Regions from separate parts of the Bradyrhizobium sp. 26S5 genome, predicted to be linked through region 2. Evidence: riboswitches for the same ligand, from Rfam matches in the RefSeq annotation. Region 2 holds a riboswitch; each other region holds the start of a gene.
What was found. A riboswitch is a leader RNA that binds a small molecule or an ion and turns the genes downstream of it on or off. The one in region 2 is predicted to bind cobalamin.
Positions count from the first base shown of each region.

Region 1: it holds a riboswitch for cobalamin, as region 2 does, so the genes downstream of both, V5279_RS06780 (ribonucleoside-diphosphate reductase subunit alpha) here and V5279_RS22370 (ribonucleoside-diphosphate reductase subunit alpha) in region 2, are expected to answer to the same signal.
Region 3: it holds a riboswitch for cobalamin, as region 2 does, so the genes downstream of both, V5279_RS16050 (DUF1636 domain-containing protein) here and V5279_RS22370 (ribonucleoside-diphosphate reductase subunit alpha) in region 2, are expected to answer to the same signal.

Region 1 covers NZ_CP145948.1:1,413,478-1,423,681, reverse strand. Annotated here, with positions in the region: gene V5279_RS06790 (hypothetical protein) at 1-320, shown strand, start outside; gene V5279_RS06785 (ribonucleotide-diphosphate reductase subunit beta) at 365-1,606, opposite strand; gene V5279_RS06780 (ribonucleoside-diphosphate reductase subunit alpha) at 1,597-3,276, opposite strand; cobalamin riboswitch at 3,641-3,854, opposite strand; gene V5279_RS06775 (hypothetical protein) at 4,535-4,732, shown strand; gene V5279_RS06770 (DUF1521 domain-containing protein) at 5,459-6,973, opposite strand; gene V5279_RS06765 (hypothetical protein) at 7,920-8,219, shown strand; gene V5279_RS06760 (hypothetical protein) at 8,262-8,453, shown strand; gene V5279_RS06755 (SctD/MshK family protein) at 8,572-9,465, shown strand; gene V5279_RS06750 (hypothetical protein) at 9,499-10,035, shown strand; gene V5279_RS06745 (tetratricopeptide repeat protein) at 10,038-10,204, shown strand, end outside.
Region 2 covers NZ_CP145948.1:4,822,660-4,832,863, forward strand. Annotated here, with positions in the region: gene V5279_RS22350 (short-chain fatty acyl-CoA regulator family protein) at 1-1,403, shown strand, start outside; gene V5279_RS22355 (DUF3526 domain-containing protein) at 1,768-2,193, shown strand; gene V5279_RS22360 (PepSY domain-containing protein) at 2,333-3,760, shown strand; gene V5279_RS22365 (hypothetical protein) at 3,835-4,323, shown strand; cobalamin riboswitch at 4,551-4,767, shown strand; gene V5279_RS22370 (ribonucleoside-diphosphate reductase subunit alpha) at 4,888-7,791, shown strand; gene V5279_RS22375 (ribonucleotide-diphosphate reductase subunit beta) at 7,815-8,945, shown strand; gene V5279_RS22380 (DUF4430 domain-containing protein) at 8,973-9,371, opposite strand; partial or broken gene V5279_RS22385 (transposase) at 9,639-10,204, shown strand, end outside.
Region 3 covers NZ_CP145948.1:3,474,583-3,484,786, forward strand. Annotated here, with positions in the region: gene V5279_RS16000 (CoA transferase) at 1-716, shown strand, start outside; gene V5279_RS16005 (CbtA family protein) at 737-1,474, opposite strand; gene V5279_RS16010 (CbtB domain-containing protein) at 1,485-1,682, opposite strand; gene V5279_RS16015 (hypothetical protein) at 1,679-2,023, opposite strand; gene bluB (5,6-dimethylbenzimidazole synthase) at 2,001-2,633, opposite strand; gene cobU (bifunctional adenosylcobinamide kinase/adenosylcobinamide-phosphate guanylyltransferase) at 2,666-3,169, opposite strand; gene cbiB (adenosylcobinamide-phosphate synthase CbiB) at 3,297-4,238, shown strand; gene cobD (threonine-phosphate decarboxylase CobD) at 4,250-5,215, shown strand; gene V5279_RS16040 (cobyric acid synthase) at 5,435-6,883, opposite strand; gene cobO (cob(I)yrinic acid a,c-diamide adenosyltransferase) at 6,895-7,548, opposite strand; cobalamin riboswitch at 7,585-7,796, shown strand; gene V5279_RS16050 (DUF1636 domain-containing protein) at 7,890-8,264, shown strand; gene cobW (cobalamin biosynthesis protein CobW) at 8,261-9,295, shown strand; gene cobN (cobaltochelatase subunit CobN) at 9,295-10,204, shown strand, end outside.

The DNA of each region.
Region 1 (10,204 bases), 3.4 Mb from region 2:
GCTTGCGTTGGGAGGATGATTCGCATGCGCCGGCTGCGCTCGGTGCAGATCCAGCACCAGAACCGTCCCCGCATCACCTCTCGCAGCAGACGATCGCTCAGGCGATCGAGGCGCATCCTGATTTCGACCAAGATTTGCTATGGCAGGATATGGATAAAAATCCCTCGCACGCCGGCCATCCTCCGCCGGCCCCTCTCACGCCCGGCCTTCGCACGCCGGACCATCTCAGGCTCGGCCTTCCGAAGTTGTACCGCCAGAACTTTCCGAGTTCCGTATGCGGGACGGACGTCTCGCCAATCTGCAAATTGCAACGATTGTGATCGCCTTTTCGAAGTCTGCCGCACCGAAGCAACTCAGCACAAGATCAGACTTCACTTTCGTACATCAGCCCCGTGGGCGGGTGTTCCCCATTATGATTTTCGAGCGGCGTGGATGATGCCGCTTGAGGTCCGCTGTGCCGCCGGAAGCCGCAGCAGAGGACTTCCGCGAACCTCCAAGATGTATGAACGGACGCATGCTGTTCCGGCTGCCTACATACGGCCGAAAGCCGCCCACACCCCGTCCTCGCCGTCCCCCAGCTGCCTCGGCTCGCCGCCTTGGAGTACTCCGTGGCGCGCTGCTCGAAGAAATTGGCGTGCTCGACGCCATTGAGAATCTCGACGAGCCAAGGCAGCGGATGCGGCTTGAGCTGCGTGAACCCATCCTCCTCCGCCTTGAAGAAGCCGAAAACCGGGGCAATCCGGAGTTGGGTCAGTCGCCAGTCGGCGACATAACGGACGTAGGCGTGGATCTGCTCAGGACGCATGCCCTCGATCTTGCCCAGGCCAAAGGCGAGATCGACGAAGTTCTCCTCCAGCTTTACCATCGTTCTGGCGACATCGACGATGTCGTCACGGACCGAGCGCGTCACGGCGCCGGTCTCGCGGTGCCATTCGTGAAACAGCTTGATGACGCCCTCGCAGTGGAGACTCTCGTCGCGCACCGACCAGCTTACGATCTGTCCCATGCCGTTCATCTTGTTGTGGCGCGGAAAATTGAGCAGCATAGCGAAGCTCGCGAACAACGCCATGCCTTCGGTAAAGGCGCCGAACATAGCCAGGGTGCGCGCGACATCGGCCACGGTGTCAACGCCGAACTCGTGCATGTAGTCCGCCTTGGCGCGCATTTGCGCATAGCTGCGAAATGCCTCGAACTCGGTCTTGGGCATGCCGAGCGTCTTGAGCAGCAGCGCATAGGCGTTGATGTGGACCGTCTCCATGTTCGTGAAGGCCGCCATCATCATCTGGACGGTGAGCGGCTGGAAAATCGGGATGTATCGCTTGAGATAATTGTCACCGACCTCGATGTCCGACTGAGTAAAGAAGCGAAAGATCTGGGTGAGCAGCGCGCGCTCGCTGGCGGTGACGCGGTCCGACGCCCAGTCCTTGAGGTCGTTGCCGAGCGGCACCTCCTCGGCCATCCAATGCGTCTGCTGCTGACGCTTCCAGAACTCGTAGGCCCAAGCGTAGCGATCAACGTCATAGCTGCCCATCGAGTCAAGGAGACCAACGCGTCCCTTGCCGATCAGCGTGCGCGGATCGACACACGAGAGATCGATCATTGACATGCGAGGCACTCCTCATAATCGGTGCGCTGCGCAGGCAGCTGCCGCGGCGCGGCCTCGTCATCGTCGACGATCTTGCCGGCGAACGCCGCGCGCGAGATCGATTTTGAACGGCAGTGATAAAGGCTCTTCACCCCACGCTTCCACGCCGTCCAGTGCAGCATGTGGAGATCCCACTTATCGACCTCGGCCGGCAGATAGAGGTTGATTGACTGACTCTGGCAGATGAATGCGGCCCGGTCGCCTGCAAGCTCGACGATCCAGCGCTGGTCGACCTCGAAAGCGGTGCGAAACACCGCTTTCTCGTGTTCCGACAGAATGTCGGAATGGGCGACCGACCCCTCCTGCGCAATGATCGACTGCCAGGTCACCGGGGTGTCGGCGCCCTTGGCGATCAGTACCCTGGTCAGATGAGGATTACGTACCGAGATGGCACCAGACAACGTCTTGTGGGTGTAGATGTTGGCCGGGATCGGCTCGATGCATGCGCTGGTGCCGCCGCAGATGATGCTGATCGAAGCAGTCGGCGCGATCGCGATCTTCTGGCTGAAGCGCTCCATCACGCCACGTTCCAGGGCGTCCGGGCACGGGCCACGCTCGCGAGCAAGGGCGACGGATGCCGCGTCGGCATCACCCCGGATCTTCTGAAACATCTTTAGATTGAATGATTTCGCCAAGCCACTCTCCATTGGAATGCCATTCGCCTGGAGGAACGAGTGGAAGCCCATGACGCCAAGTCCGACGGAGCGCTCGCGCAGGGCGGCGTAGCGGGCCCGCTTCATACCCTCCGGCGCCGTCGTGATGAAGTGGGTGAGCACGTTGTCGAGGAAGCGCATGACGTCCTCGATGAAGCCGGGTTCCTCATTCCATTGGTCCCGAGTCTCGAGGTTGAGCGATGACAGACAGCACACCGCGGTGCGCTCCTCGCCGCGATGGTCGATGCCGGTCGGGAGCGTAATCTCGCTGCACAGGTTGGAGGTCGAGACCTTGAGACCGAGCTCGCGCTGGTGCTTGGGAAGCGCGCGATTCACAGTGTCGATGAACAAGAGATAAGGCTCGCCTGTCTGCAACCGGTTCTCAAGAATGCGTTGCCATAGCTGTCGCGCGTCGATCTCGCGGACGACCTCGTTCGTCTTCGGGCTGCGCAGAGCGAACGCGGTGCCGGCGCCCACGGCACGCATGAGCTCGTCGGTGAGGTTGATGCCGTGATGCAGGTTGAGGCTCTTGCGGTTGAAGTCGCCGGACGCCTTGCGGATCTCGAGAAACTCCTCGATCTCGGGATGCTGGATATCGAGATAGACCGCCGCCGAGCCGCGCCGCAACGAGCCCTGGCCGATCGCCAGCGTCAGGCCGTCCATGACGTGGATGAACGGGATGACGCCTGAGCTGACGCCGCCCTTCACCTTCTCTCCGATCGAGCGAACATTGCCCCAGTACGTGCCGATACCGCCCCCGTTGGAGGCAAGCCACACGTTTTCGTCCCAGGTGCCAACGATGCCTTCGAGCGAGTCCGACACCGAGTTAAGGAAGCACGAGATTGGCAGGCCGCGCGTGGTGCCGCCATTGGACAGCACCGGCGTGGCTGGCATGAACCACAGCCGAGACATCGCGTCATAGAGACGTTGGGCGTGCGCAACATCGTCCGCGAAGGCACAGGACACCCGCGCGAACATGTCCTGGACGCTTTCGCCGACGAGCAGAACGATCGGCGCGTTAGCTTGCCGAACGCGGTCAGCAGGCCGTCGCGCGATCGATCGAGCGTGAGATCGGACGGCTTTGGCAATGGCGCGAGAGGCCGCGGCAGCGGAGGCGATGACGGCGGCGGCACAACACACCGCTGAGGCGCGGCAGACTTTGGCCGCGCCGGCCACGGCCGCACACTCGGCCACTCAATTAGATGACCATGCTGATTGAAATCGTAAGACGGCGACATCGGCAACCCCGCGATGTTAGGGGGTGAAGCCACGCGCACGACTTGCGAGGAGACGGGTCAAACGTCCCAGGCTGCAAGCGACGCACGGGGCACCCCGCCCGAGGACGTTCTATTCTGTCGCGGCCGGTCTCCTGGCTCGCGGGTCGCTGCGGCTGTCGGCCTTCCCGGTGCTGTCGCGGCCAGTGACCATTATGACAACCGCTCGCCGCTTACAGTTGCGGGGGCAGCCCCGGAATAGCCGTTACCGGCGCACCGGGTTCTCTCTTAGCTTCCACCCTACTAGATGCAGAATGGAAGACCGTGGCAGATCTACATACAGACGCCGCGCGTCGAGATTCGTCAAGGCTTGTGGCAGGGGAGTCGAGACGCAGGACGCCACGTCCGCTCCGGGTCCGGGCCCGCAACGCTGTGTTCGAGCAAATGCCCCCCCCTGCTTCGGCCCATTCTGTGAAAAGAGTGGCAGCATTTTGATTTCGATGCTCCGTCGCGATGACGGGTGCCTATGCGAGTCCGCGTTGGATAGGAATCCGTTCGGCGAAGGTTCTGGGCGATGCTGGCGAGGGATAATCTCATGACGCGCAACGTTTGGCTTGCAATTCAAAGCGGTCGAGAATGCGATCGAGCTGCGCCAGCAAGGTGTTGCTCTTCTTGTGGAACTGGCGTGAGGTGCGTCCTGCCATGATCGTGCGATCTCGGTGGCTTGCCGCGCGCGCCAGATCGAGCGCGATAGCTCCACAAATGCTTGTGGTACCACTGAGCCTTCAACGCGCAACAGTCGCCGTCGCGCTTGCTGACGTGGCCAAGTGTTTTGGCGCCATGATTTACCAGAGCTCCGATCGCAGTAATGACCGTGCCGGCACAACGGTTGTCCTCACTTGCGTGGTCATGGATGAAGCCGCCAAGGAGGCTCGATCTTAGTCAGCTTTTCGCAAGCTGTCCCTGCTAGCATGAAGCGGATAGGTCATCTCGCGGCGACGCCGCTATCCGGGTGTTACGACATGAACGCAGCCGATATTAATGCAACAGCGCCGCAGGTTGGCGCCCCCTCCGACACCGCCGAGAGCGGCGGCGATGACACGCGTGCAGCGCTACTGCGCCGAGCATTCGAAAAGGCTCTCGTTTCCGTCGCCACGCAAGTCATAAGCGATTCCCAGTCGGATATGGATGAGGCCATGAGCGAGCTTGATGATGGGTGAGCCGAAGCTCGGCGCCACATAGAGATACAGCCCGCGTAGTAATCGAATCGAAGACGTGCCAAGTGAAACTTGGCACGTGCCACCAATTAGATGCGCATTCAATGATCTCAGATCCGAGCTGCGAGCGGGTCCCGCGAATCCGAATGCACCGGGATCTTTTTGGCGGCGGGCTGCTGCGATTTCCTTTTAACGTCCCTAGCAGCTTACTTTGACGGGAATGGCGATGCTCAAAGCCCATAGCGCCTCCGGCTTCCTGAGAAGCTGATGGATGTTCGGGGGGCGCAAGGGTTCACGCCCGGCTTCGGAGGCTAAAGACAGGCAGAGCTCAACGCGAGGCAGGGCTTGTGCTTTTGAGCCGAGGGTAGATCGCGCCATCGAGGCAGCCCTCAATCCAATTTGCGATCTTGACGGGATTTTCACTGCGACGCTTGCGTCGGCATGACTTTGACATGCAGACAAACCTGAGAGCACCGTTCCTGTGCAGCGCCTCCATCGCCGACAACGGGCGGGAACGCGCCACAGCAATTCTGGCCGGGTAGCCGGGCCTGGAGGCCCTCCGCCCGTTTGTCGGGGCGAAGGCTGCGATTGCCGAGACAATCTGACTGTTACCGTCGATCCTGAATCGATAGATCGCCAAGCTGCCCTTCTCGCGGCCGTTTGGCGAAAATGAAAGGCGGGCGCTAGCGCCCGCTTCCACGAGTTTCCGACACGCCCCGGGATCGGGCCTCATGCCGGCTGTGCATGGCGATGGAAAATGCGCTGGAACATGCTCTCGTGCATCATCGTCTTGAAATCCGGTGGCGCATCCGGGTTCTCATTGTGGTTGATCACCGCCTGCGTCACCTTGCGTCCGGAGTTGTCAACCCACCCCTGAGTTGTCTCATGGATTGTCTGAGCGCCATCGGACGTCAGCTGATCAAGCGTCCGCCCAGCATTAGACTGCGTGACCTTCAGATTGTTCTTCCCATCCTTGTCGTCACCGAGCCCCTCCACAACCATGGCATTGTCGCCGTTGGTGATGGTGAGCTTCGAGGAGATGGTTTTTCCTTTGCCATAATCGACCGTGTCCACCGTGATCTTCGTGCCGTCGTCGAGCTGGAAGGTCATACCTTTCTTGAAGTCGAAATCGTCCTTGCCGTCGCCATTAGCATCGACGTGAGGATCGCCGTGGATCCTCGAGACATGGCCGGTCTGGTTGTTCCTAACGGTCCAGGTGCCGTCCTTCTCATCGGCTGTGATCGTATACTTATCACCAAGGTTGATCGTCGCCTTGCCGTCCTTGACCTCGTGCGACCACACTGGCGCTGGCTGAGATGACGGCGCTGGCTGAGATGACGGCGCTGGCGCCTGAGCGACGGCAAGCGGAACCATCGCAAGAGGTGGCGGTGGAGGAGGAACGAAGAACACGGGTGTTGCAGTGGCAGGCGTTGCGCTTGCAGACTGGTAGCTGCCCGGCGCGCGACCCTGTTCGCCGGCATCGATACTCGCCTGATTCACCACGCCGCCGGCGCCATCGACCCAGCCTTGGCCGCTCTCATGGATCGCCTGGGCACCATCGGGTGTCAGCTCATCAAGAGTCATGCCAGCATTGGACTGAGTCACCCTCAGATTGTTTTTGCCATCCTTGTCGTCGCCGAGCCCCTCCACAACCATCGCGTTGTGACCGTTCGTAATGGTCAACTTTGAGGAGATGGCCTCACCATTACCGTAGTCGACATTATTGACGGTAATCTTGGTCCCATCGTCGAGCTGGAAGGTCATATCTTTCTTGAAGTCGAAGTCATCCTTGCCATCCCCGTCCGCGTCAACATGGGGATCGCCATGGATCTTCGTGACATGGCCGGTCTGGTTGTTGCGAACGGTCCAGGTGCCATCCTTCTCATCGGCCGTGATCGTATATTTGTCGCCGAGGTTGATCGTGGCCTTACCATCCTTGACCTCATGCGTCCATACCGGATCGACGGAAGGCTCCAAACCCGAACTTTGCTGGCTCAACAGCATGGAAGGAGGAGGCGGCGGCGCCATCATGTACATGGGAGCAGCCACAACTGGAGCGACGACCACCGGAGCGACAACGACGGCAGCACCTGCCGGCAGGTACTGGTAGGCACCCGCCGGGGCATACTGCCCCAACAGCGCGCCGAAAGCGGGGCTGGCAACCACCCCGTCAGACCCCACTCCATTCACCGTCGAATCGAGTGCGCCGACCACGGGGAGACCGGCCACGGGAAGATACGCCATTTAGTTCACTCCTGTTGCATCGAAGAAAGCGGTAAAATTGCGAGCGTTGCGCTCAATCAACTAGGAACCATTTTAGAACGCACCCCTGCCCGATGGGGAGCGAATGGATGCTTCTCGCTGCCGGCGCCGGCAACCCTGATGAGCCCCACCCCCTCCTCTCGTCGGTTTGGCACGAGCATGTCGCACACATCCAAGTCCCAAGACTGTACCAGCAGTACCTGTCGAAAAGCTGACGACAACAAACCATCGACTGAACATCACAGCCCTCGTCAGCAGACACGGGCTGGGGATCGCATGATTGCTCGCAGCCGCCTTCCACGACAGGCCACCTTTAGGGAATATCCACGCTCGCCGATCACCGGTAACATGCAGTCTCGCAGCCGACGATCGACTGTCCGATGTCAGCTACACTGAGCAGGCCCTGTTCCTTGCGAGGCCTCAATAAGCGACGAGGTCTCACCGCGAAGCCGCCAGTCGCCCCGTCGGACCAGCCCCCCCCCCCCCCCCCCCCCCCCCCCCCCCCCGTCGCGCGCTATCGATGCAATCTCTAAGTGCCAGCGATCACACCATCAGTCTCTGCAGCAACGCTCACCGACAAACGCAACAACCCGGCCGTAGGCCCAGCGACCGGGCCTGATCGCCGGACCACGCACACCCGTCAGAGCTTCGCTGCAAGCTTCACCAGACCAACGAATTGCGCCTGACGCGCAGGCACGTTCGCCGCGCCGATATCGGCTCGGCGTCAGGATGATCATACGCGCGGCCAGGGAGGCAAATGAAGCTTGCAAGCTGTCAGCAGGTGATGAGCTTCTGCAAAGTGCCGCCCAATGTTCTGGAACGCGAGACTCGTCAGCTTCTCGAAAGGTAGCACTCCTAGCATGAGGCCGCTGAACTGTAGGCGAGGAGTCGTCTATTGAGCGTAACAAGACGAGCATAGGAGAAGTCGATGATTGGAGAAATGATCGGAAGCGCTGCCGGCGGACGGTTGGGCGGACCTGCCGGAGCTGCGATTGGTTCCGCCGTGGGCGGGGCCCTTGATCACGCCTTTGGAAAGGTGATCCACAAGCTGGGGTCCGAAGATAGTCACCCCGACAAAGCTGCCGACAACAAGAACGCTGAAGCGAGCAACGTACAGCCCAAGACCGATGGTCTCGGCAAGAACGCAGAGCTGAGCCTGAGCAGTCTGGGGGGCGAGCACGTCTTTCTTTCTATTCCTGCCATCGTATCATCGGCCCGCCCGACGTAGCAGGCCACAACTACGACACACGACAAAGAAAGGTGAATAGACATGGCGGTTAATAGTGTTGGCGGTAACGGTGCCGCTCCTGCTACTCAGCAGACCCAGGATGCCGGTTTCCAGAACCAGATGGCTGAGTTCGAGCGTGTTAGCCAAAAAGTTCAGGCCCAGGCCGTGGCAATGCGCAGAATTACGACCGAGCTCTCTTCCGAGAAGAAGGTCGCCGACGAACGCGTCCAGTAAATCTGCAAGGCGGTTGGCTCACCGAGTCGCTACCGTGTCCGCGCAGTGAATGACGAACTCTGCAAGAGCCGTGCGGCGAACTGCCGTACGGCTTGTCTCGTTATTCAGGAGATGATCCGTGAGCGAATCGATTTCTCTCGAGTTTGAGGTCTTATCGGGACTCTATGCCGGGCTTAGGGGCAAAACCGCTATTGGGGCCAGCCTCATCGGCAGCGGCCTCGATGCCGATTTGATCTTCTTTGAACAAGGGCTCGAACCGCGCCACCTTCGCATCACCCCGCATACCAATTCGATCGAGATCGAGGCCCTTGCAGCCAATATCAGACTGGACGGCCGCGAGAATATGCCCCCAGGCGAGCGCGTTAGTGTTCCTCTTCCTGCCGTCGTTCATGTCGGCGCCATGTCCATTCGCTGGTCGACGCAAGATTTGCCGCAAGGTGGCTCAAGCAACCGCTCTTTTATCTGGATCGTGGTGCTCAGCCTCGTCTTGCTCAGCTCCATGGCGATCGGCGCCGTCTCGCCCATATTCGCCCCTGACGATAACGCAGTGCCGCCGAGCACAGACGCATCGCCTGTGGCCGACATTGCCGCCAAACCAGCCATCAATCGTCTGGATGCGAAGGCCGCTGATGCAACTGCCGAATTGCTGCGGCAGGAGGTTGAACGAGGGGGCCTTCTTAATATCAAGGTCGGTTCGGGGCACGGCGTCGTGACCGCGGAAGGAACCGTAACCCCAGCCCTTGGCGCAAAATGGCAGGAAATCCAGCAATGGTTTGATCATCAAACCAACGGAACTCCTGCCCTTGTGAACGCGGTCACCGTCAAGGACGAAAAGGCGCCGCCCTCAATCTCGGTCCAAGCGGTTTGGCGCGGAAGCGAACGTTATCTTCTTATCGGCGGCCAGAAGTATTTCGTGGGAGCGCTGCTGAGCAATGGATGGACCGTCGATCGAATCGAGGATGGACGAGTGCTGCTCAGTCGGAACGGCCGCTTCGCTGCACTTCCCTATTAATGTTTTCGCCCTGCAGGAAGAAAGGAGAAGCCTATGGCCCGACTGCCCCAGCACCCTGTAGGGTCCGGCCCCTTGTCGCAGGGGTATGACGCGGGGGAGCATGCATCGGTCAACGGCCCGACCACCCCGAAAGCCGACCACATCGAAGTCGCGGGCGCTCATGCAGATGGCGCCACGAAACAGGCGTCGTGGCGAGACGCATCCGCTCAGGATCTGACAATTGATCCTGCGAGCGAAGCCGCGCTCGAGGTCGGCCCGATCGATGCAATCTCGCGCGTCACTCTCTTCGAGAGGGCTGCTGGCGCAAATGAAATCGACCCCCGCGCTGTACTTGCCTCACTTTATGGCCACAATCTGTCACAAGGCCTGCTCTCCTTCGTCATTCCACGCCTGCGTCATCCGGACGTGCTGCGCGCAGACAGGCATGGTGCTCTTCTGGAGCGCTTAACGCAAACGCTGGAATCAACGCCAGACGACAAGACGGCCGGCGAATGCTTGGCGATCCTGCAGCAAGAACTGCGGCGGTTCCTTCTGCTCCGGCAAAATCAGAACAGCTTGATCAAGGGCTAGCCATGATCGAATCGGATCGAGTGCAGGATGTCCGCACCTCGGCCCCGGACGTTTCCAAGTCCGGCGATATCCTGCTGATCTCCGGGCCGGAGCGTGACCTGCTCTGCGCCCTCTCCTATGTCCACCTCGCGTGCGGGCAGAGCGCACAAAGTCTGGCCCTGCTACGAAT
Region 2 (10,204 bases):
TGCGGCTGAAACGCCTGCGGGAAGAACGCCGACTTACCCAGGCTGCCCTCGCGGACAAGCTCGGCATCTCGCTGAGCTATCTGAACCAGATGGAGAATAACCAAAGGCCGCTGACGCTTCCGGTCTTGCTCGCGCTGAACTCGGCCTTCGGTCTCGATCTCCAGATGTTTGCCGAAGGCGACGAAGCGCGGTTGATGTCCGACCTCAAGGAAGTGCTGTCAGACCCATCCCTCGGCGAGACCATCGCCACCGCTGAAGTCCGGGAAATTGCGCTCAACATGCCAGCGGTCGGCCGCGCCCTGGTCGGGCTGCATCGCAGATCGCGCCAGGCGGTAGAGCAGGCCGCCGCGCTGGCGGCGCGCCTTGGGGAAGACAGGCAAGCGGATGCCGCCATGCTGCCCTCGACGGCATTCGAGGAGGTCCGCGACTTCTTTTACGCCAATCACAACTACATCGCCGAGCTGGACGAGACCGCCGAGCAGATTGCCCTCAAGATCAACCTGAAGGCAGGGCAGGCGGCATCGGCACTCGCTTCTCACCTCGAAAGCGACTTTGGCGTGCGTATCGTGCTCGACGGCGTGGATGATATCGCCGCCGGTACGCAGAGATGGTTCGACGGCCAGACGAAGACCCTACATCTGTCTCGGCGCCTCCATCCGGGACAACAGGCGTTCCAGTTGGGCACGCAGATTGCGATGTTGTCGTTCGATCGCGAGCTTCAGGCACTAGTCGACAAGGCCGGCCTGACCAGCAAGGAAGCGCGGGGCCTTGCTCGCATCGGCCTGGCCAACTATTTCGCCGGCGCGCTCGTGCTGCCTTATGCGCTATTTCTCGAACAGGCAGAGCAAAGGCGTTACGACGTCGAACTTCTGACGCAACAATTCGACGTCGGATTTGAGACGATCTGCCATCGGTTGAGCACGTTGCAGCGTCCCAGCGCGCGCGGCGTTCCTTTCTTCTTCATTCGGGTCGATCGCGCAGGCAACATCTCAAAGCGTCAGTCCGCGACTGACTTCCACTTCTCTCGTGTAGGCGGGACGTGCCCGCTTTGGAACGTCTACGAGGCGTTCGCCAACCCCGGAAGGATACTCACGCAGTTGGCGCGGATGCCCGACGAACGGACGTATCTTTGGATCGCGCGAACCGTGTCGCATGGGCGCGGCGGATATCTGGCGCCGGCCAAAACCTTCGCCGTCGCGCTGGGTTGCGACATTCGCCACGCCGGCAGCGTCGTCTATTCGCAGGGGCTCGACTTGTCCGATCCCTCGGTGCCGACGCCCATCGGGATGGGCTGCAAGGTCTGCGAACGCCCGGAATGCGCGCAGCGGGCATTCCCGCCAATCGGCCGTGCGCTTCAGATCGACGAGACGCGCTCCCGCTTCGCGCCGTATGCGACGTCGTGAACGGCATCATTGATGACATTCTGTAGTCGCCGACAAAGAGGTCGCACTGCGGTACCTATCCAAGCCAGACCTACAAGGCCCGTTCATCGAGAATAGTGCGCCGCTCATCCTCAAAATTTAAAAGATGCTTCCATCTCGTAGGTCCGGGGTGCGCCGAGAAAAATCTGATCCGGATAGAAAGGATCGCTCCATGTCGCGTACTTTGTATCCGGCGCCATCGCGCACCGAACTCGCCAGTCGCACGCGCGTCGTCACAGCCGAAGCGCTTCGCGAATACGAGAATCTGTACAGCGCTGACTATCGCTATGCCTCGGATCCGGACGCCTTGCTGATCAAAGATGGCCACATCGAGATTCCGGCTCGAATGCGGGCGTTCTTCCTCGCAAAACAGCGGGTGGACGAGCAGATCGAACCGTTGCTCAAGAATTTCGATCGCCAATTGTTGCGACAGCAAGACCTGGTCGACAAGATCGGCTTTTTGTCGCCTGCGATTCTAGTCAACGAAGGGCTCAACGGGGTAGCAGGCACTGACTCGCGCCGCTTTCTCGCTTTTAAAAATCAGACGGAAGAATTTCATAACGTGTGGCGAAAATATTTCGTGCCTCTAATCGCTAACGACCGCGCGACGACGGTCGGTGATGTGGAATCTCTTCCCCGCTGGAAGTGGCGCGAGATATCAGCCGACGAAAACAACCACCGCATCTGGTCGAAGATCGGGTTGATGCTGGTGCTCCTAGCCGGGCTGGCCTGGGCAACCGTTTTCGGCGTGTCCCGCGGCTCCATTGTCTAAGCATTTCAGAAAAAACTAGTGTGTAAACCACCAAACTTTAATCTAACCGGTATTTCGAAACTCACGGCACATCCGGTTACTGCCGGAAGCCTTACGCACCTATGAAGCATCCGCTGCCTTCAAAGGGAGAGACTTCGGCATGCTGAGCGCGATTGTCCTGCTCCATCGTTGGTTGGGGTTCGCGTTCGCACTTTTGTTTGCGATGTGGTTCGCGACGGGAATGGTGATGCACTTCGTGCCATTTCCGTCGTTGAAGGAAGCGGACCGGTTCGCGGGCCTCTCTCCGATCGACGCCAAGAACTTGATCGGGCCGGCCGACGCCATCAAGGCCGCCGGCGTCGCCGATGTGTTGCGTGTACGGTTGGTTCAGCGGTCGGACGGTCCAGTCTACATTGTCTCCGGCCGATCGGCCGCGAGGTCAGTGAATGCAATCGATGCGAAGGATGCCGCGATCGTATCGCCTGACGCTGCGCGGGCCGTCGTCGATCGGTATGCCCGCAACCGCGGGATGACGGCACCATCCCTATCGGTCAGCCTTAACGACTACGATCAGTGGTCCGTGCCGAACGGTTTCGATCGCTATCGGCCGCTGTTTCGCGTCGCGCTCGGCAACGCCGACGGCGATGAACTCTACGTGGCCTGGAACACCGGCGAGGTGGTGCTGGTCACGAACTCCCGCGAGCGGCTATGGAATTACGCGGGCAGTGTGTTGCACTGGATTTATCCAACGGTTCTGCGGCGAAATTGGGCTGCATGGGATTGGGTGGTCTGGACGGCATCGTTTCTGGCGTCGATCGCCGCCTTGCTTGGCGCGATCCTGGGTATCGCACGTCTGAAGCGGCGGCAGGGCCACCTGACGACGCCGTATCGCGGCTGGCACGCCTTACATCATGTCGTCGGACTGGCAGCAGCCGTTTTCCTGCTCACGTGGATCGTCAGCGGATGGCTTTCGATGGATCATGGACGGCTATTTTCGCGCGGGCAATTGACTGACGCTGAAGCGGCGGTAGCGGTCACCGGGGTCGACATTGCGGGCCTGGCATCGTCAATTTGGCCCCCGGTCTCGCCAGGTGCACGTGAAGTCGAGTGGTTCGCATTTGGCGGACAGCAGTTTCGGCGCGACCGCGTGGCGCTCGACAAACAGATGCTGGTTCGGTCGGGCGTAGCGGCATCTGATCCGACCGGCCTTCTGGGTGCGGACGATGTCACCGGCCTGATGTCGCGCTTGGCGCCTGGATGCGGCGCGCCGGGGGCCGTGCCGGCCGACGACGCCTATGAGGCTGCATCACAACTCCCTTCGGCGCCTGTCTATCGTACGATATGCGGCGACGTCTGGTTCGATGTCGACAGCGTCAACGGCATGGTGTTGCAGCGCCTGGACTCCTCGCGTCGCGCGTATCGCTGGGCTTACCAAGCGCTTCACACGCTTGAGTTTCCGGTTCTCGTGCAGCACCCGGCAACCCGTACGCTGATCGTCGTCGGGCTTTGTACGCTGGGCTTCCTTTTTTCGATCACGGGAATTCTAATTGGCTGGCGAAGATTACTGCTGTCTCTATCCCGATCGTGAAACTATGATTTTCATTACCTTTGTGTCGTGGGGTATTGACCGTGGGGACTGTCCGCTCAATCGAGAGTCAATATTTGGACGTTACACACGAGGGCGAAGCGATCTCTGTGCGCTTTGTTCCGAATACTGATCTGACCGTGGGCTCGCATCGCCGCGCTAGTCAATCGATCAGGTTGGTCAGGACGCAACTGAAGCGGTTTGCCGACGCGGTCGAGACAAAGGATGGAGGGGTCACCGCGCATTTCTTGATGGCCGACATGAACGCCGTTTCGGATTTCATCTCGCGCATCGACGAAAAACTCGATCGCCTCCGCAACGAGAAGATCACGATCAAAATGTTGGAAGAGATCCTGCTTCTCACTCCGCTTGAGCGTCAACGCTGGACGAAAGACGGTCGCCTTCCGGCTGCTGGCAATTCCTACATCGATCGCGGCCAGAAAATTCGGCTGTGGACCTATTCACCCGATGTAGTCGCACGGCTTTGGAAAAACCCGGAGATCATCGAGAACTGGCGGAAGGCGGATCTTGCGAGTGGGTCCGCCTCGGCAGGTCAGTCCGATTGAATTGAGAATCAGGCTTGCGCATCGACGTGGTCGAGAACGTCTCTATCGGGCTCCGACAGAATCGGTGCAGTCTCATCAGCGCCTTTTCCCGTCTCGTTCCGTAGGAACACGGAAGTTCAAACGGTCCCCAATGTGGATAACGGGGCCAAGTTGTCTTCGAACTGTCTTGCGAGGCGGTTTTTTGCGTAAAGGCATTAACCGCCCATTGACACTTCGGGACGAATATCACCACATATAGCTGTCATGGTTCCACCGGATCGCAAGATTTGGTGACTAAGAGGGAAGTCGGTGAATCGCACGTGCTGCGAGATTCCGGCGCTGCCCCCGCAACTGTAAGCAGTGAGTCACTCCCGATTTAAGTCACTGGTGCGCCGTGCGCATTGGGAAGACAGGGCGTGGCGATGACCTGCGAGCCAGGAGACCTGCCGTGACATCAGAACGTCCACGGGCGGGGTGTCCGGCGGTTGCTCGTTTGCCATGCCCGGCGTTCGCCGGCCATGCGATCTGGCGCCTGTCGCAAATCCAGCCCCCATAACAACTGCATTTCTACCACGGGGCCTGCCGATGTCTTTGTCTCTCGATCGCGAACTGGCGAAAGCCACTCCAGTCATTCAGTTGCGTCCAGATTCACATGCCGCGCCGGAAGCCGAGCTTCCGATGCAGGTGATCCGCCGCAACGGGACGGTGTCGCGCTTCGACGCCAGCAAGATTTCGGTCGCGATGACCAAGGCGTTCCTCGCGGTCGAGGGCCACACCGCAGCAGCCTCCCGTCGCGTCCATGAAGTGGTCGAGCAGTTGACGGCGGAAGTCGTCACCGCGCTGTCGCGCCGCATGAGCGAAGGCCGTACCTTCCATATCGAGGACGTGCAGGATCAGGTCGAACTGGCCTTGATGCGCAGCGAGCACCACAAGGTGGCGCGCGCCTACGTGCTGTACCGCGACGAGCGCACCCGGCAGCGTGCCGAGCAGGAGGCCGTCAAGCCGCAGGCCGGTCCGCAATTCAACGTCACGCTCGCCAACGGCAGCAAGGTGCCGCTGGACAATGCGCGGCTTGCTCTGATCGCCAACGAAGCCTGCGCCGGCCTCGAAGGCGTCGACGCCGCCGCCGTGCTCGCCGAAACCCATCGCAATCTCTACGACGGCATCAGCCAGGACGAACTTGCGCTTGCGTCCGTGATGGCCGCCCGTACTCTGGTAGAGCAGGAGCCGAATTACGCCTATGTCAGCGCGCGCCTGCTGCTCGACAAGCTGCGCACCGAAGTGCTGTCCTATGTCGAAGGCACGCCGGCCAACGCCTCGCAGGCCGACATGGCGACGCGCTATGCCGAGTATTTTCCGGCCTATATCAGGACCGGCATCAAGGCCGAACTGCTCGACGCTGACCTCGCACGATTCGATCTGCCCCAGCTTGCGGCGGCGCTGAAGCCGGAGCGCGACCTGTCGTTCCAGTTCCTTGGCCTGCAAACGCTCTACGACCGCTATTTCCTGCACGAGCGCGGCAACCGCATCGAACTGCCGCAGGCATTCTTCATGCGCGTCGCGATGGGCCTTGCCGTGCGCGAGATCGACCGCGAGGCGCGCGCCATCGAGTTCTACAATCTGCTGTCATCGTTCGACTTCATGGCCTCGACGCCAACGCTGTTCAACTCCGGTACGCTGCGGCCGCAGCTTTCGTCGTGCTTCCTCACCACCGTGGCCGATGATCTCGATGGCATCTTCAAGTCGGTCAAGGACAACGCGCTGCTGGCGAAGTATTCCGGCGGCCTCGGCAACGACTGGACCCGCGTGCGCGGTCTGGGCGCCCACATCAAGGGGACCAATGGCGAGAGCCAGGGCGTGGTGCCGTTCCTCAAGGTCGCCAACGACACCGCGATCGCCGTCAACCAGGGTGGCAAACGCAAGGGCGCAGTCTGTGCCTATCTTGAGACCTGGCACATCGACATCGAGGAATTCCTCGACCTGCGCAAGAACACCGGCGACGACCGCCGGCGCACCCACGACATGAACACCGCCAACTGGGTGCCCGACCTGTTCATGCAGCGCGTCGCCGCCGACGGCGAATGGACGCTGTTCTCGCCGGACGAGACGCCCGATCTGCACGACCTCTACGGCAAGCCGTTCGCGGAACGCTATGCGTTCTACGAAGCCAAGGCGGCGAGGGGTGAGATCCGCGTGTTCAAGCAGGTCCGCGCCACCGACCTCTGGCGCAAGATGCTGACCATGTTGTTCGAGACCGGCCATCCCTGGATCACGTTCAAGGACCCCTGCAACCTGCGTTCGCCGCAGCGCCATGCCGGCGTCATCCACTCGTCGAACCTCTGTACCGAGATCACGCTCAACACGTCCGACGACGAGACCGCGGTCTGCAACCTTGGTTCGATCAACCTGCTCAACCACATCAAGGACGGGGCGCTCGACGAGATCAGGCTGAAGAACACGACGATGACGGCGATGCGGATACTCGACAATGTCATCGACATCAACTTCTACACCATTCCGGAAGCGCGCCGTTCCAACCTGCGTCACCGTCCGGTCGGCCTCGGCCTGATGGGTTTTCAGGATGCCTTGCAGGCGATGCGGATCGCGATCGCGTCCGATGCGGCGGTGGCGTTCGCCGACACCAGCATGGAAGCGATCTCGTACTACGCGATCTCGGCTTCGGTGAATCTTGCTGCCGAGCGCGGCAAGTATCCGTCGTTCGAGGGATCGCTGTGGAGCCAGGGCATCCTGCCGATCGACTCGATCGAACTGTTGGCCGACGCCCGCGGTGGCCTCGACATGGACCGCTCCAGCACCCGCGACTGGGCCAGCCTGCGTGCCCGCGTCCGGACCATCGGCATGCGCAATTCCAACGTGATGGCGATCGCGCCGACCGCGACGATTTCCAACATCTGCGGCGTCGCGCAGTCGATCGAGCCCGGCTACCAGAACCTCTACGTCAAATCGAACATGTCCGGCGATTTCACCGTCGTGAACGAGTTCCTGGTCCGCGACCTCAAGGCCCGCGGCCTGTGGGACGAGGTGATGGTCAACGACCTCAAATATTTCGACGGCAGCGTCGGTTCGATCGACCGTATCCCTGACGACCTCAAGGCGCTCTATGCGACCGCCTTCGAGATCGACAGCGCCTGGCTGATCGAAGCGGCCTCCCGCCGGCAGAAGTGGATCGACCAGGCCCAGTCGCTCAACCTCTACATTGCCAACCCCTCCGGCAAGAAGCTCGATGCGCTGTATCGCCTGGCGTGGACCCGCGGTCTGAAGACGACCTACTACCTGCGTTCGCGCTCCGCGACCCACGTGGAGAAGTCGACGCTGAAGGGCACCGACGGCAAGCTCAACGCCGTGACCTCGGTCTCGATGATGTCCGCCGGTTCGACCGTCAACGTGTCCTCCGCCGTCACCGCGCCGGACCTGACCACGGTCATGGCGTGCTCGATCGACAACCCCGACTGCGAAGCCTGCCAGTAAGCAGAGAAGAAAAGGAAATCACCATGCTTGACTGGTCAGACAACGCGTCCTCCGCCGCCCGCAAACCGGCGCCTGCGGTCCTGCTCACCACGCCGGCGCCGGAACCAACCGGCCTCGGCACGATCGATCGCAGCGGCGGCCGCGTCTCGGTCGACGAAAAGCGGATGATCAACTGCCGCGCCGACGTAAATCAGCTCCTGCCGCTAAAGTACAAATGGGCGTGGGAGAAGTATCTCGCCGGCTGCAACAATCACTGGATGCCGACCGAAGTCTCGATGCAGGCCGACATCGCGTTGTGGAAGTCGCGCGATGGCCTGACCGAAGACGAGCGCCGCGCCATCAAGCGCAACCTCGGCTTCTTCGCGGCCTCCGAGAGCCTCGTCGCCAACAACATCGTGTTGGCGATCTACCGCCACCTGACCAACCCGGAATGCCGGCAGTACCTGCTACGGCAGGCGTTCGAGGAGGCGGTGCACACCCATACCTTCCAGTACATTGTCGAAAGCCTCGGCCTCGACGAGGGCGAGCTGTTCAACATGTACCGCGAAGTGCCCTCGATCACCGACAAGGCGGCGTGGGCAATCAAGCACACCCAGCATCTCGACGATCCCGACTTCAAGACCGGGACGCCTGAAGCCGACCAGGCGTTCCTGCGCGACCTCGTCGCGTTCTACGTCATCTTCGAAGGCATGTGGTTCTACACGGGTTTTGCGCAGATCCTCTCGCTCGGCCGCCGCAACAAGATGGTCGGGATCGCCGAGCAGTACCAGTACATCCTGCGCGATGAATCGATCCACCTGAACTTCGGTATCGACGTCATCAACCAGATCAAGATCGAGAACCCGCACCTCTGGACGAAGGAGTTCCAGGAGGAAATCCGCGACATGGTGCGAACCGCCGCCGAACTCGAAGCCGCCTACGGCCGCGACACCATGCCCCGCGGCTTCCTCGGCCTCAACGCAGCTCTCTGCGAGCAATACATGCACTTCATCGCCAACCGCCGCTGCGCGCAACTTGGCCTCGCGCGGGTGTTCGACGAGGCGGAAAACCCGTTCCCGTGGATGTCGGAGGCGATGGACCTCAAGAAGGAGAAGAACTTCTTCGAGACGCGCGTGATCGAGTATCAGAACGGCGGCGCGTTGAGCTGGGAGTAGGGAATACGGGTGGCGCTTTGACCCGTGTCAGAGCGCTGCCGTTTTCAACTTGAGCGAGGCTGGTGGAGCGACTGTGACGTCCTGAAACTTCCACTCGATCAGTGCGGTCTGGTTCGTCAAGTCTTCGAACAGAATAGCCTCGCTTGCCCCAACAGGAGATTCCTTCCCGTTGATCCAAAGCAGCCAATAGCAATTCGGCGTAGAACCGTCTGCTACTCCATCGATGCTGTCGATCTGCGCGCCGTAGATTGAGCGGTATTCGACTCGGAAGCTGAAATTGGTGGAATTCATTGCTTCGCCGATGATCGTCGCCTGCAACGCAGTAATCCCGGCGTACCAAGGAACATCAGGAAGTACGTGAGTAGGGTTTGGGTCTGATGGTTTCGCGTAGATTTTGATCTGGATCGAATTCCCGCTGGTCGCCATTGTCGTCCCCAAAATGGAATGCCACAACGACGGACACGGTAATGATGTACAGTAAAAATGTACAACCATATCTTTCGGAATTTTTGGCGCGGAATCTAGTCGCCCGTTAAGAAGCTTCCAGGCGACTGATCTGGAATCGTAATTTGGCTGGAATGACGTTCTGAGATTGCAAGGTTTTGGTGTTTTGTGCATCGGAAGCTTGCAATTTCGTTTTCGAGATTCCCTCGACGGGCGAAGCATGATTCCCTGTCCGCATCGGAGGGCACGATGCGGCCGAAGAAGCACAAAACGACGGGAGCGAACGATTTTTTCCGGGCGCGGCTCGACCAGATCATCAATCTGAAGCACGAGCTGGTCCGGCTCACCGGCAAGATCGATTGGGACTGGATCGACGGCGAGATCGCGCCGCTCTACAGCGAGAACGGCCGGCCGGGGATTGAGACCCGCTTCGTGATCGGGCTGTTGTTGCTCAAGCACATTTACGGGCTGTCCGATGAGGGGGTATGCGAACGCTGGGTCCACGACCCGTATTTCCAGTACTTCACTGGCGAAGAGTTCTTCCAGCACGCATTCCCGCACGAGCGCTCGGACCTGAGCCATTGGCGCAAGCGGCTCGGCGACAGACTGGAACTGCTATTGGCCGAGAGCCTGCGGGTGGCGCACGACGTCGGCGCGTTACGCGGCAAGGACCTTGAGCGGGTCACGGTCGACACCACGGTGCAGCCGAAGGCCATCACCTTTCCGACCGATGCCAAGCTGCTGCATGCGGCGATCCAGGGGCTCAACCGCCTAGCGAGGAAGCACGGAGTGCGGCTGCGGCAATCCTATTCTCG
Region 3 (10,204 bases), 1.3 Mb from region 2:
CGATGGCCGTGGGGTTTGCGCTGCTGCATCGCGAGCGTACCGGCGAAGGGCAGTTCATCGAGTCGACGCTGCTCGATACCTATTTCCATATGCATGAGGCCAATGTGCCGAAGGTCTCGCTGCGCGGCGACAGCTTTGTGCCGCAGCGGGAAGGCTCGCTACACCCGAACGGCGGCCCGGTCGGCGTGTTCGATTGCGGCCGGGACGAGTTTATTGTGATCTGCGCGCTGGCGCATCAATGGCCGCAAATGGTTAGGGCGCTGGGGCGGCCGGAGTTCGAAAAGGACCCGCGGTTCGAGTCGGCGCGCGCCCGCGCCGACAACAGGGTGCTGGTGGGGGAGATCGTGGAAGCCTGGCTCAAGACGTTTCCGTCGCGCGATGCGGCGATTGCTGCGCTGGAGAAAGAGCGGATTCCCTGCGCGCCGGTGCTGACCCTGAATGATGCCATGGCGCAGCCGCATCTGATCGAGCGCGGCACGGTCCGCCATGTCAGCGATCCGCAGATTGGCAAGTTTGCGATCCCGGGTGCGCCGATGCGTTTCTCGGAATGGCCGCAGCAAGCCGACCTGAGGGCCGACCTGCTCGGCGAGCACAATGAGGCGATCCTGGGTGAGCTCGGGCTGTCGGAGCAGGAGATCGACCAGCTCTATGCCGAGAAGGTGCTGGTGCAGGACAGGGAGTTGCGGGCCGGGAAGCGGCTCAGGAAGGCGAGCTGAGCCGCGACGTCATCAAGCCGTTAGGCCGAAGTGGGGCGATCGAAATACGCGAATGCGGCGCTCGTCAGGCTGCCGAGCAGGGACCAGAACACCAGGCTGGTCAGCGTGACCGCGACCACGAACTGATGCGACAATGACGACGGCACATTGGTCTCGACATGCTCGAGCTCGGGCGCGCCGATCAAATGCGGCAGCATGATCAGGACCACACCGGCGATCGCGGCTGGCGCCGAACGCCGGAAAACGATCAGCCCGAGGCCGGCCGAAGTCGCCAGCACCGCCGTCACCCACCAGATCTGACGCGACATCAGTGGTGCGGCGGGGACACCCGGCAGTTCAGGCGGCAGCCCAAGACCCGGCGCGATCGTGAAGACGGCAAAACCTGCGAGACCCCACATCAAGCCTTCATGCCACGAGACCGGTTCGCCGGGCGCGCCGCTGCGAACCGAAAAGAAGCCGCAGAGCAAAAGCGCAAAGCCGATCCCGGTCAGGATGTTGGCCCCCGCCGTATAGAGGGTGCGCTCCAACCCGTCCCGTGGCTCCCAGGCTTCCGCACCATGATCATGCGCTGCTTGATCGTGCACGAGGATGGCGCGCGGCTGCGCGGAGGCTTCGTGCTTGTGCTCGGCCGCCTTCTCGTAGACCTCGGCCTTGAGGATCAGGGGGACGGTGCCGAACTGCTGGACCGCCGTGACGATCAGGCCAACGATGAAACCGGCAATGACCGACGAGAAGACGATCGAGCGAAACGTGCTCATGTCAAGGCGGTCAGTGGCAGGGGAACGCGTTGGAGTGGCGCACGTCGTGCGCCGCGTTGTGGATCACGTCGATGTGCGAGAAGCCGACGACGCCGACGATGAACAGACCGAGCGTCATCGCCATCAGGGACTGGGCAAGCCGTCCGACCTGTCCGGTGGCAACCGGCAGATGCGTGACTTGAGCTTGCGTGACCTGGGGTTGGCTCATGGTCGTTCTCCACGTTCGATTTGGTCGGCTTCTAGCAGCTTTCGCGCGATGTCGCGACTGGTAAGATGCAAATTTGTTGCAACAGGGATGCGCTTGCGCAGGATTTTCGCGTGCGCCGCTGCTCTAAACGCTTCTTCAAACTGGCAGAAATAGCCGAGACAGGCGTCCGGCGTCGGGTCCGTGCCGAGCAACGTCCGGAATGCGCCCTGATGCACCGCGCAGATCGCGCTGTGCTCCGGGAGGCCAAAGACCAGGGAGGCGATGTCGGCGCGCCAGTGAGCGTGGCCGCTTGGGGCGCCGCTGCCGGCCGGAGCTCCGTCAGCGTCGGATGGTGAATTCATCCGGACCTCGCCGCGCTTCCCATTTGGCCTGCTCGAGCTCCGGACGGTCGCATTCCGCCTGGGGGGTGCCGATGCAGAGGTAGCCGATGAATTTCCAGGCGTCCGGAATTTCCAGGATCTCCTGAATGCGGGCTGGGTTGAGGATCGACACCCAGCCGAGCCCGATGCCTTCGGCGCGCGCGGCAAGCCACATCGAGCAGATCGCGGCCACCACGGAATATTCTGTTGTCTCCGGCATCGTCGCCCGCCCGAGGCCGGAGCCGATGTGGTCGGTCTTGTCGGCGAATACGGCGAGATGGCCGGGCGCCTCCTCGAGGCCCGATAACTTCAAAGCGGCATATTTTGCTGCACGCTCGCCCGAGTAAGACCGCAGCGCATCGGCGTTGCAAGTCTTGAAGTCTTCGATCACCGCGCGGCGGCGTGCCGCATCGTCGACAATCACGAACCGCCAGGGCTGGCTCAGGCCAACCGAAGGCGAAAGGCAGGCGACCTCGATCAGCTGCTCGATCGTGCCATCCGGCAGCGGATCGGTTCGGAAGCGCCGCACGTCGCGCCGCCACACGAACAGCTCCTGCAGTTGCCGGCGAAACCCATCGTCGAATGAGACCATCGCGGGGCCTTTGGCTGAATCCATCGCGGACGTCACTTAAGCTTCATCGGCAGGCCCGCAACGACGAACTCGACCTCGTCTGCCACGCCGGCGATGGTCTGGTTCATCAGACCGGCGGCATCGCGGAAGCTGCGCGCCAGTGCGTTGTCGGGCACGATGCCGAGGCCAACCTCGTTGGTGACCAGGACAACCGGGCTGTGCTGACGCGGCAGCGCGTCCGCCAGGCGCGTCACTTCCTCGGACCAATCGCGCTCCGCATGCAGCAGGTTGGACAGCCAGAGCGTCAGGCAATCGATCAGCCTTGCGCCGCCGCCGTCGGTCTCGGACAGCGCCGCGACGAGGTCGAGCGGCACCTCGCGTTCGATCCAGTCGCTGCCGCGCCGCGCGCGATGTTTGGCGATCCGCTCGTCCATTTCCGCATCGAGCGCCTCGGCGGTCGCGATATAGGCCGGCCGCTCCGGAAAGCTGCGTGCGCGCAATTCGGCGCGCCGGCTTTTCCCGGACCGGGCTCCGCCCGTGATCAGAATGACGGCCATGGGATCTCCTGTTTACGTCGCTCTAACCACCAATCGCGGTGAAACACAAAGCCGAAATCCGCCACGGAGGGCTTGCACTCGGCCAATGTCTTGCGCATCAGGGGGATCGCGGCGAGGAGAGGGTTAAGTGGGCTTTGCGGGAGCGATGGCGGTGGCGATGGCGGTGGATGCCCTGATTGGCTGGCCGTCGCCGCTGTTTGCGCGCATCGGCCATCCCGTGACCTGGCTCGGCCGGCTGATCCAGCTTGTCGACAGCGCCTGGAACCGGGACACTGACCCGCCGGCGTTTCGCCGCGTCGCCGGTGTCGCGGCTGCTATCCTGGTGATCGCGCTGGCGATGGCTCTCGGTTGGGCGGTTCAGTCCGTGCTCGGATCCGGATGGATGCGTGTCGTCCTTGTGGGCATCCTGGCGTGGCCGCTGGTGGCCTTGCGCTCGCTGCATGACCATGTCGCGGCGGTGGCCAATCCGCTGGCGTCCGGCGACATCGCGGCCGCGGGCTCCGCGGTCGCGCAAATCGTCGGACGCGATCCCTTGACGCTCGACGATGCCGGCGTCGCGCGCGCGACCATCGAGAGCCTCGCCGAGAATGCATCCGACGGCATCGTCGCGCCGGTGTTCTGGGGCGCGCTGTTCGGCCTGCCGGGAATCCTCGGCTACAAGGCGATCAACACGCTGGACTCCATGATCGGGCATCGCACCGAGCGGCACGAGGCCTTTGGCTGGGCGGCCGCCCGGATCGACGATCTCGCCAATCTCGTTCCGGCGCGGCTGACCGGGCTTTTGTTCGTGGTGCTCGCCGCGCGGCCTTCGCAGGCGTGGTCATGCATGTTGCGTGACGCGCGCCGCCATCGCTCGCCGAATGCCGGCTGGCCGGAAGCGGCGATGGCCGGTGCGCTCGGCGTGCGGCTCAGCGGTCCCCGCATCTATCACGGCAGCATCGCCGATGAGCCCTGGCTGAATGAAGGCGCGCGCGATCCGGCTGCCGCCGACATCCACGCCGGGCTGAAACTCTATCGCTACGCCATGATGCTGCTGGCTGCGGCGTTCGTCGCTCTGGCGCTGGCGTGAAGGAGCGGCGCATGCGTGAGCACGGCGGAAATCTCGATGTCGCCCAGCAACGCTTCGGCGGCGCCGCGGACGACTGGATCGACCTGTCGACGGGGATCAATCGGGTGCCTTATCCCCTGGTCGATGTGGAGCCGCGGCAGTGGAGCGCCTTGCCGTCGCGATCCGAGATCGAATCCCTCCACGCCGCCGCGCGGCAGGCTTATGCGACCGACGCGCCGATCGTGGCGATGGGCGGTGTGCAGGCCGCCATTCAGCTGCTGCCGCAGCTGGCGTCCCGAGGGCGGGCGCGGATTCTTGCGCCGACCTACAATGAGTATGCCGCGGTGTTGTCGGCCGCCGGTTGGGACGTCGCCGAGGTGTCCGATCTCGCAGCGCTTGCGGGCGCCGATCTTGCCGTCGTCGTCAATCCGAACAATCCCGATGGGCGGCACCACGACCGGCGCGAGCTGCTCGCGCTTTTGCCACGCGTCGACCGGCTCGTCATAGACGAGAGTTTTGCGGATGCCGTGCCGGACCTGTCGCTCACACCGGAAGCCGGACGAGCGGGGCTCGTGATCCTGCGCTCATTCGGCAAATTCTACGGGCTTGCCGGCTTGCGGCTCGGCTTCGCGATCGGCAGTGAGCCGGACATCGGCGCGCTTGCGGCGATGGCGGGCCCATGGCCGGTTTCGGGGGCCGCGATTGCGATCGGGCGGCGTGCATTGCTCGATTACGACTGGGCAAAGGCGACGGCCGCACGGCTGGCGGCCGACTGCGTCAGGCTCGATGCAGCGGTGCGATCGCAGGGCTGGACCCTGGTCGGTGGCACGCCGCTGTTCCGTCTCTACGAAACCGGCGATGCGTTGGTCGCCCAGGACGAGCTTGCCCATGGGCTGATCTGGTCGCGCGTGTTTCAGCAGCGGCCGGGATGGTTGCGCCTCGGTCTGCCCGGCAGCGAAGCCGAATGGGCTCGGCTGTCTGCCGTGCTGTCGCGCTGATCGTCTAACGCGCGATACGATTGGGTGGAATCAGCTCGCCGCGATTTCGGTCCACCTCTCCCCATCGGGGAGAGGTCGGATTGCGAAGCAATCCGGGTGAGGGCTCTCGCTCTCTCGATAGTCCGTAGCCCCTCACCCGATTTGCTGCGCAAATCGACCTCTCCCAAGGGAGAGGTGAACCTTCGACGCCGTTCCAACTCAAACTCATCTCATCACGCGCTAGCGCGCCAGCGCGAGCAGGCCTTCGACATCGAGATGGGTCTCGATGTGTTCGGCGAGCGCGTCGAGCGCGCTCTCGACCCGGGCGCCGTACGGCTGGTCGGCCGCGGGAATATCGAGCCTTGCAAGGAAGGCCTTGCGAAACTCGTCAGACGTGAACAGGCCGTGCAGATAGCTGCCGTGAACGCGACCATCGGCGGAAACGGCACCTTCAGCGGCGCCGTCGAGCGACGCAAATGGCCTGATACGATCCGGACCGTCGGTGCGCCCGATATGGATTTCATAGGCGCTGATCGGCTGACTGGTAGCGGCATGCACCGCGCTGACGCGTGTCAGCGTCTTCTGCTCGGTCATGACAGTTGTGATATCAAGAAGTCCGAGGCCGCGCGTTTCGCCGGCGGGACCTTCGATCCCGTCGGGATCGGCGACGCTCTCGCCGAGCATCTGATATCCGCCGCAGAGGCCAAGGACATGACCGCCGCGGCGATGATGCGCCACGAGATCGATGTCCCAGCCCTGCGCGCGCAGGAAGGCGAGGTCGCCGCGGGTCGATTTCGAGCCGGGCAGGATGACGAGCTTCGCATCACCCGGGATGGCTTCGCCCGGCCGTACCATCACGAGATCGACGCCGGGCTCGAGCTTCAGCGGATCGAGATCGTCGAAATTGGCGATCCGCGACAGCGCAAGGAAGGCGATCTTGCACTGGCCGGGCTTGCGCGCCTCGCCGAGCCCGAGCGCGTCTTCGGCCGGAAGCTCGCCGGCGCGGACGAACCAGGGCAGCACGCCAAAGCCGCGCCATGCGGTGCGGGATTCGATCAGGCGGTAGCCGTCGTCGAACAGCGTCGGATCGCCTCGGAACTTGTTGATGACAAAGCCCTGGATCATCGCGGCATCCTCGGGATCGATCACCGCCTGGATACCGACGAGCTGTGCGATGACGCCGCCGCGGTCGATGTCGCCGACCAGCACCACGGGGACGTCAGCTTTGCGTGCAAAGCCCATATTGGCGATATCGGACTTACGCAGATTGACCTCGGCGGGGCTGCCGGCGCCTTCGACCAGCACCAGATCGGCGCGATCCTTCAACCGCCCAAAACTCTCCAGCACCGCGCCCATCAGCGACGGTTTCATAGCGGAATATTCGCGCGCGCGTGCGGTCGCGATCCGTTTGCCGTGCACGATGATCTGGGCGCCGACATCGCTCTCCGGCTTCAGCAGCACCGGGTTCATGTCGGTGTGCGGCTCGACACCGGCGGCGAGCGCCTGCAGGGCCTGCGCACGTCCGATCTCGCCGCCGTCGATGGTCACAGCCGCGTTGTTGGACATGTTCTGCGGTTTGAAAGGCAGCACGCGCAGGCCGCGCCGACTGGCAGCGCGCGCCAGGCCCGCGACGATGAGCGACTTGCCCACGTCCGAACCGGCTCCCTGGATCATCAATGCACGCGCCATGGCGATAACAGTCAGAACTCGACGCCCGGCTGGGCCTTGATGCCGGAGCGGAACGGATGTTTCACCAGCGTCATCTCGGTGACGAGATCGGCGATCTCGATCAGCTCCTCCTTGGCGTTGCGCCCGGTGAGCACGACATGCGTCATCGGCGGCTTTGACGTGGTCAGGAACTCGACGACATCGGCGATGGCGAGATAGTCATAGCGCAGCGCGATGTTGATCTCGTCGAGCACAACCATGCGCAAGCTCGGGTCTGCGATCAGCTGCTTGGCCTTTTCCCAGCCGGCCTGGGCCGCCGCGATGTCGCGCGCGCGATCCTGCGTCTCCCAGGTAAAGCCTTCGCCCATCGCGTGGAATTGGCAGAGTTCGCCGAAATGCCCGGTGAGCAGGCGGCGCTCGCCGGTATCCCAGGCGCCCTTGATGAACTGCACCACCGCGCAGGGAAAGCCATGCGCCACACAGCGCACGATCATGCCGAAGGCCGAAGAGGATTTTCCCTTGCCGGCGCCGGTATGAACGATGATCAGACCCCTTTCACCGCTCTTGGTCGCCATGATCTTGTCGCGCGCGACCTTTTTCTTCGCCATCTTGGTCGCGTGGCGCGCATCCAGCGAAACCTCGCTGCTGCCGACCTCGTCTTCGGCGCCGTTTTCTTCAGAAATCATGACATTCCTTCGGCTTGACAAGTTCGAGCCACGGACGAATGGTGGGCCCGCGTTGGTTCCTGTCCTACGACAGGCGAAGAGGGAATGCGATAGGGCTCAAGGTGGGCCTGAAAAGCAGCCGCCCCCGCGACCGTGACCGGAGAGATGCCCAAAAGCCACTGATTCCTTGTCGAGAATCGGGAAGGTGGGCATCGAGGGAGAAATCCTGCTCCGCAAGCCGGGAGACCTGCCAACGCAACGTGTAGTGAGACCGGCGGACGGGGTGTTCCGCGACGGGGAACGAACCCATTCACATCGGTTCGTGTGCCTCTTCGCCTCCCGCTGTCAATCCAGGATGGGCGATGAGCGTTACACTTCATGTCTGCATCACCTGCCGCGCCGGCCAGACGCTGGCGGAAGGTGAGATCGCGCCCGGTGCGCGCCTGCATGCCGCGCTTGTTGAGGCCGGCGTGCCCGATGACGTCAATCTTGTTCCCGTCGAATGCCTCTCGGCTTGCAGCCAGGGCTGCTCGGTCGCGCTCAGCGCGCCGGGGCGGTGGTCCTATGTCTACGGCCGCCTGTCCGCTGATAATGCCAGGGATGTGATCGCCGGTGCCTCCGCCTATGCGGCCGCGCCTGACGGCATCGTGCCGTGGCGCAGCCGTCCGGAAATCTTCCGCAAGCAATCGCTCGCCCGCATTCCACCCCTTGCCGTCGTCCCGGAGGCCGCAGAATGAACACGCTCGCCAAAATTCCGGTCACGGTCGTGACCGGATTTCTCGGGTCCGGCAAGACGACGCTGATCCAGCATCTGATCCGCAATGCCAATGGCAAGAAGCTCGCGGTGCTGGTCAACGAATTCGGCAGCGAAGGCGTCGACGGCGAGATTCTGAAGTCGTGCGCCGACGCCAATTGCCCGACCGAGAACATCGTCGAACTCGCCAATGGCTGCATCTGCTGCACCGTCGCCGACGATTTCATCCCGGCGATGGAGCAACTGCTGGCGCGACGCGTGAGGCCCGATCACATCGTGATCGAGACGTCAGGTTTGGCGCTGCCGAAGCCGCTGCTGAAGGCGTTCGACTGGCCGGAAATCCGCTCGCGGATCACGGTCGATGGCGTGATCGCGCTGGCCGATGCGGAAGCGGTCGCGGCCGGCCGCTTTGCGCCGGATCCCGCAGCAGTCGATGCACAGCGTGCGGCCGACGACAATCTCGACCACGAGACGCCGCTGTCCGAAGTGTTCGAGGACCAGATCGCCTGTGCCGATATCGTGCTGCTGACCAAGGCCGATCTCGCCGGAGCGGAAGGGATCAAGGCGGCCAAAGCGGTGATTGCCGCTGAAATGCCGCGCGAGGTTCCGATGTTGCCGATCGTCGACGGCGCCGTCGATGCGCGCGTGATCCTGGGGCTCGAGGCCGCGGCAGAGGATGATCTCGCGTCGCGGCCGTCGCACCACGATGGCGAGGACGAGCACGAGCACAATGATTTCAACTCCGTGGTGATCGATCTTCCCGAGGTTTCGGATGTCGAGGCACTCGTGGCTTCGATCAAGGGGCTGGCCCGCGAGCAGAACGTGCTGCGCGCCAAGGGCTATATCGCAGTCGAAGGCAAGCCAATGCGGCTGCTCGTGCAGTCCGTCGGCGAACGCGTGCGGCATCAGTTCGACATGCCCTGGGGCACACGGCCGCGGCAGTCGAAGCTGGTCGTGATCGGCGAGCACGGCGACATCAGTGAAGCTGCGATCAGGGCGCGACTAGGTGTCTGATGCACGTCGTCTTCCGCGAGAGCCGCGGCCTTGAGGAGACCGCGACACCAAGGGACCTCGGCCAGGATCCGGCCGATCTCGTGGTGTTGTCGTTTTCCGACAGCGATCTCGCTGCCTTCGCGGCCGGCTGGCGGCGGGGCCGCGCCGCGCTGCCGTCGCTGCGGCTCGCCAATCTCGCGGAGCTGCGCCACCCGCTGTCGGTCGATACCTATATCGAGCGGACGCTGTCGCACGCGCGCGGCATCCTGGTGCGGCTGATCGGCGGTGAGCCCTATTGGTCCTACGGGCTGGCCGCGGTGCATCGCCTGGCAAAGGAGCGCGATATCGCCCTGGTGGTGTTGCCGGCGGATGGCCGCGACGATCTGCGGCTGGACGAATTTTCCACGCTGCCGGTCTCGACGCTGCGGCGACTTAAGGTGCTGTGCGACAAGGGGGGGCCTGTCGCCGCCCAGGCCGTGATCGCGCAAGTGGCGCTGGCGTCAGGGCTCTATGCCGGGCCTGTCGTCGGCGAGATCGATCTGCCGGAGATCGGCGTCTACGATCCGCGGCGCGGTGTTGTCGCAGCGTTGCCGGCATCGGGTGGCCGGCCGCGGGCACTCGTGACCTTCTATCGCTCCTATCTCGCGGCCGGCGACACCGCGCCGGTCGATGCCTTGGTCGAGGCGCTACGCGAGAAAGGTTTTGACGCCTACGGCGTGTTCGTCGCCTCGTTGAAGGCCGCAGGCGTGGCCGATTGGCTGCGCGCTCAGTTCGCGCAATGCCCTCCAGCCGCCATCGTCAATGCGACCGCATTCTCCGCGGCCGGCGATGACGGCACCACGCCGTTCGATGCCGCTTCATGTCCGGTGTTCCAGGTCGCCTTGTCGACGGCGCGGCGCGAGGATTGGGCCGAGTCGCTCCGCGGTCTGT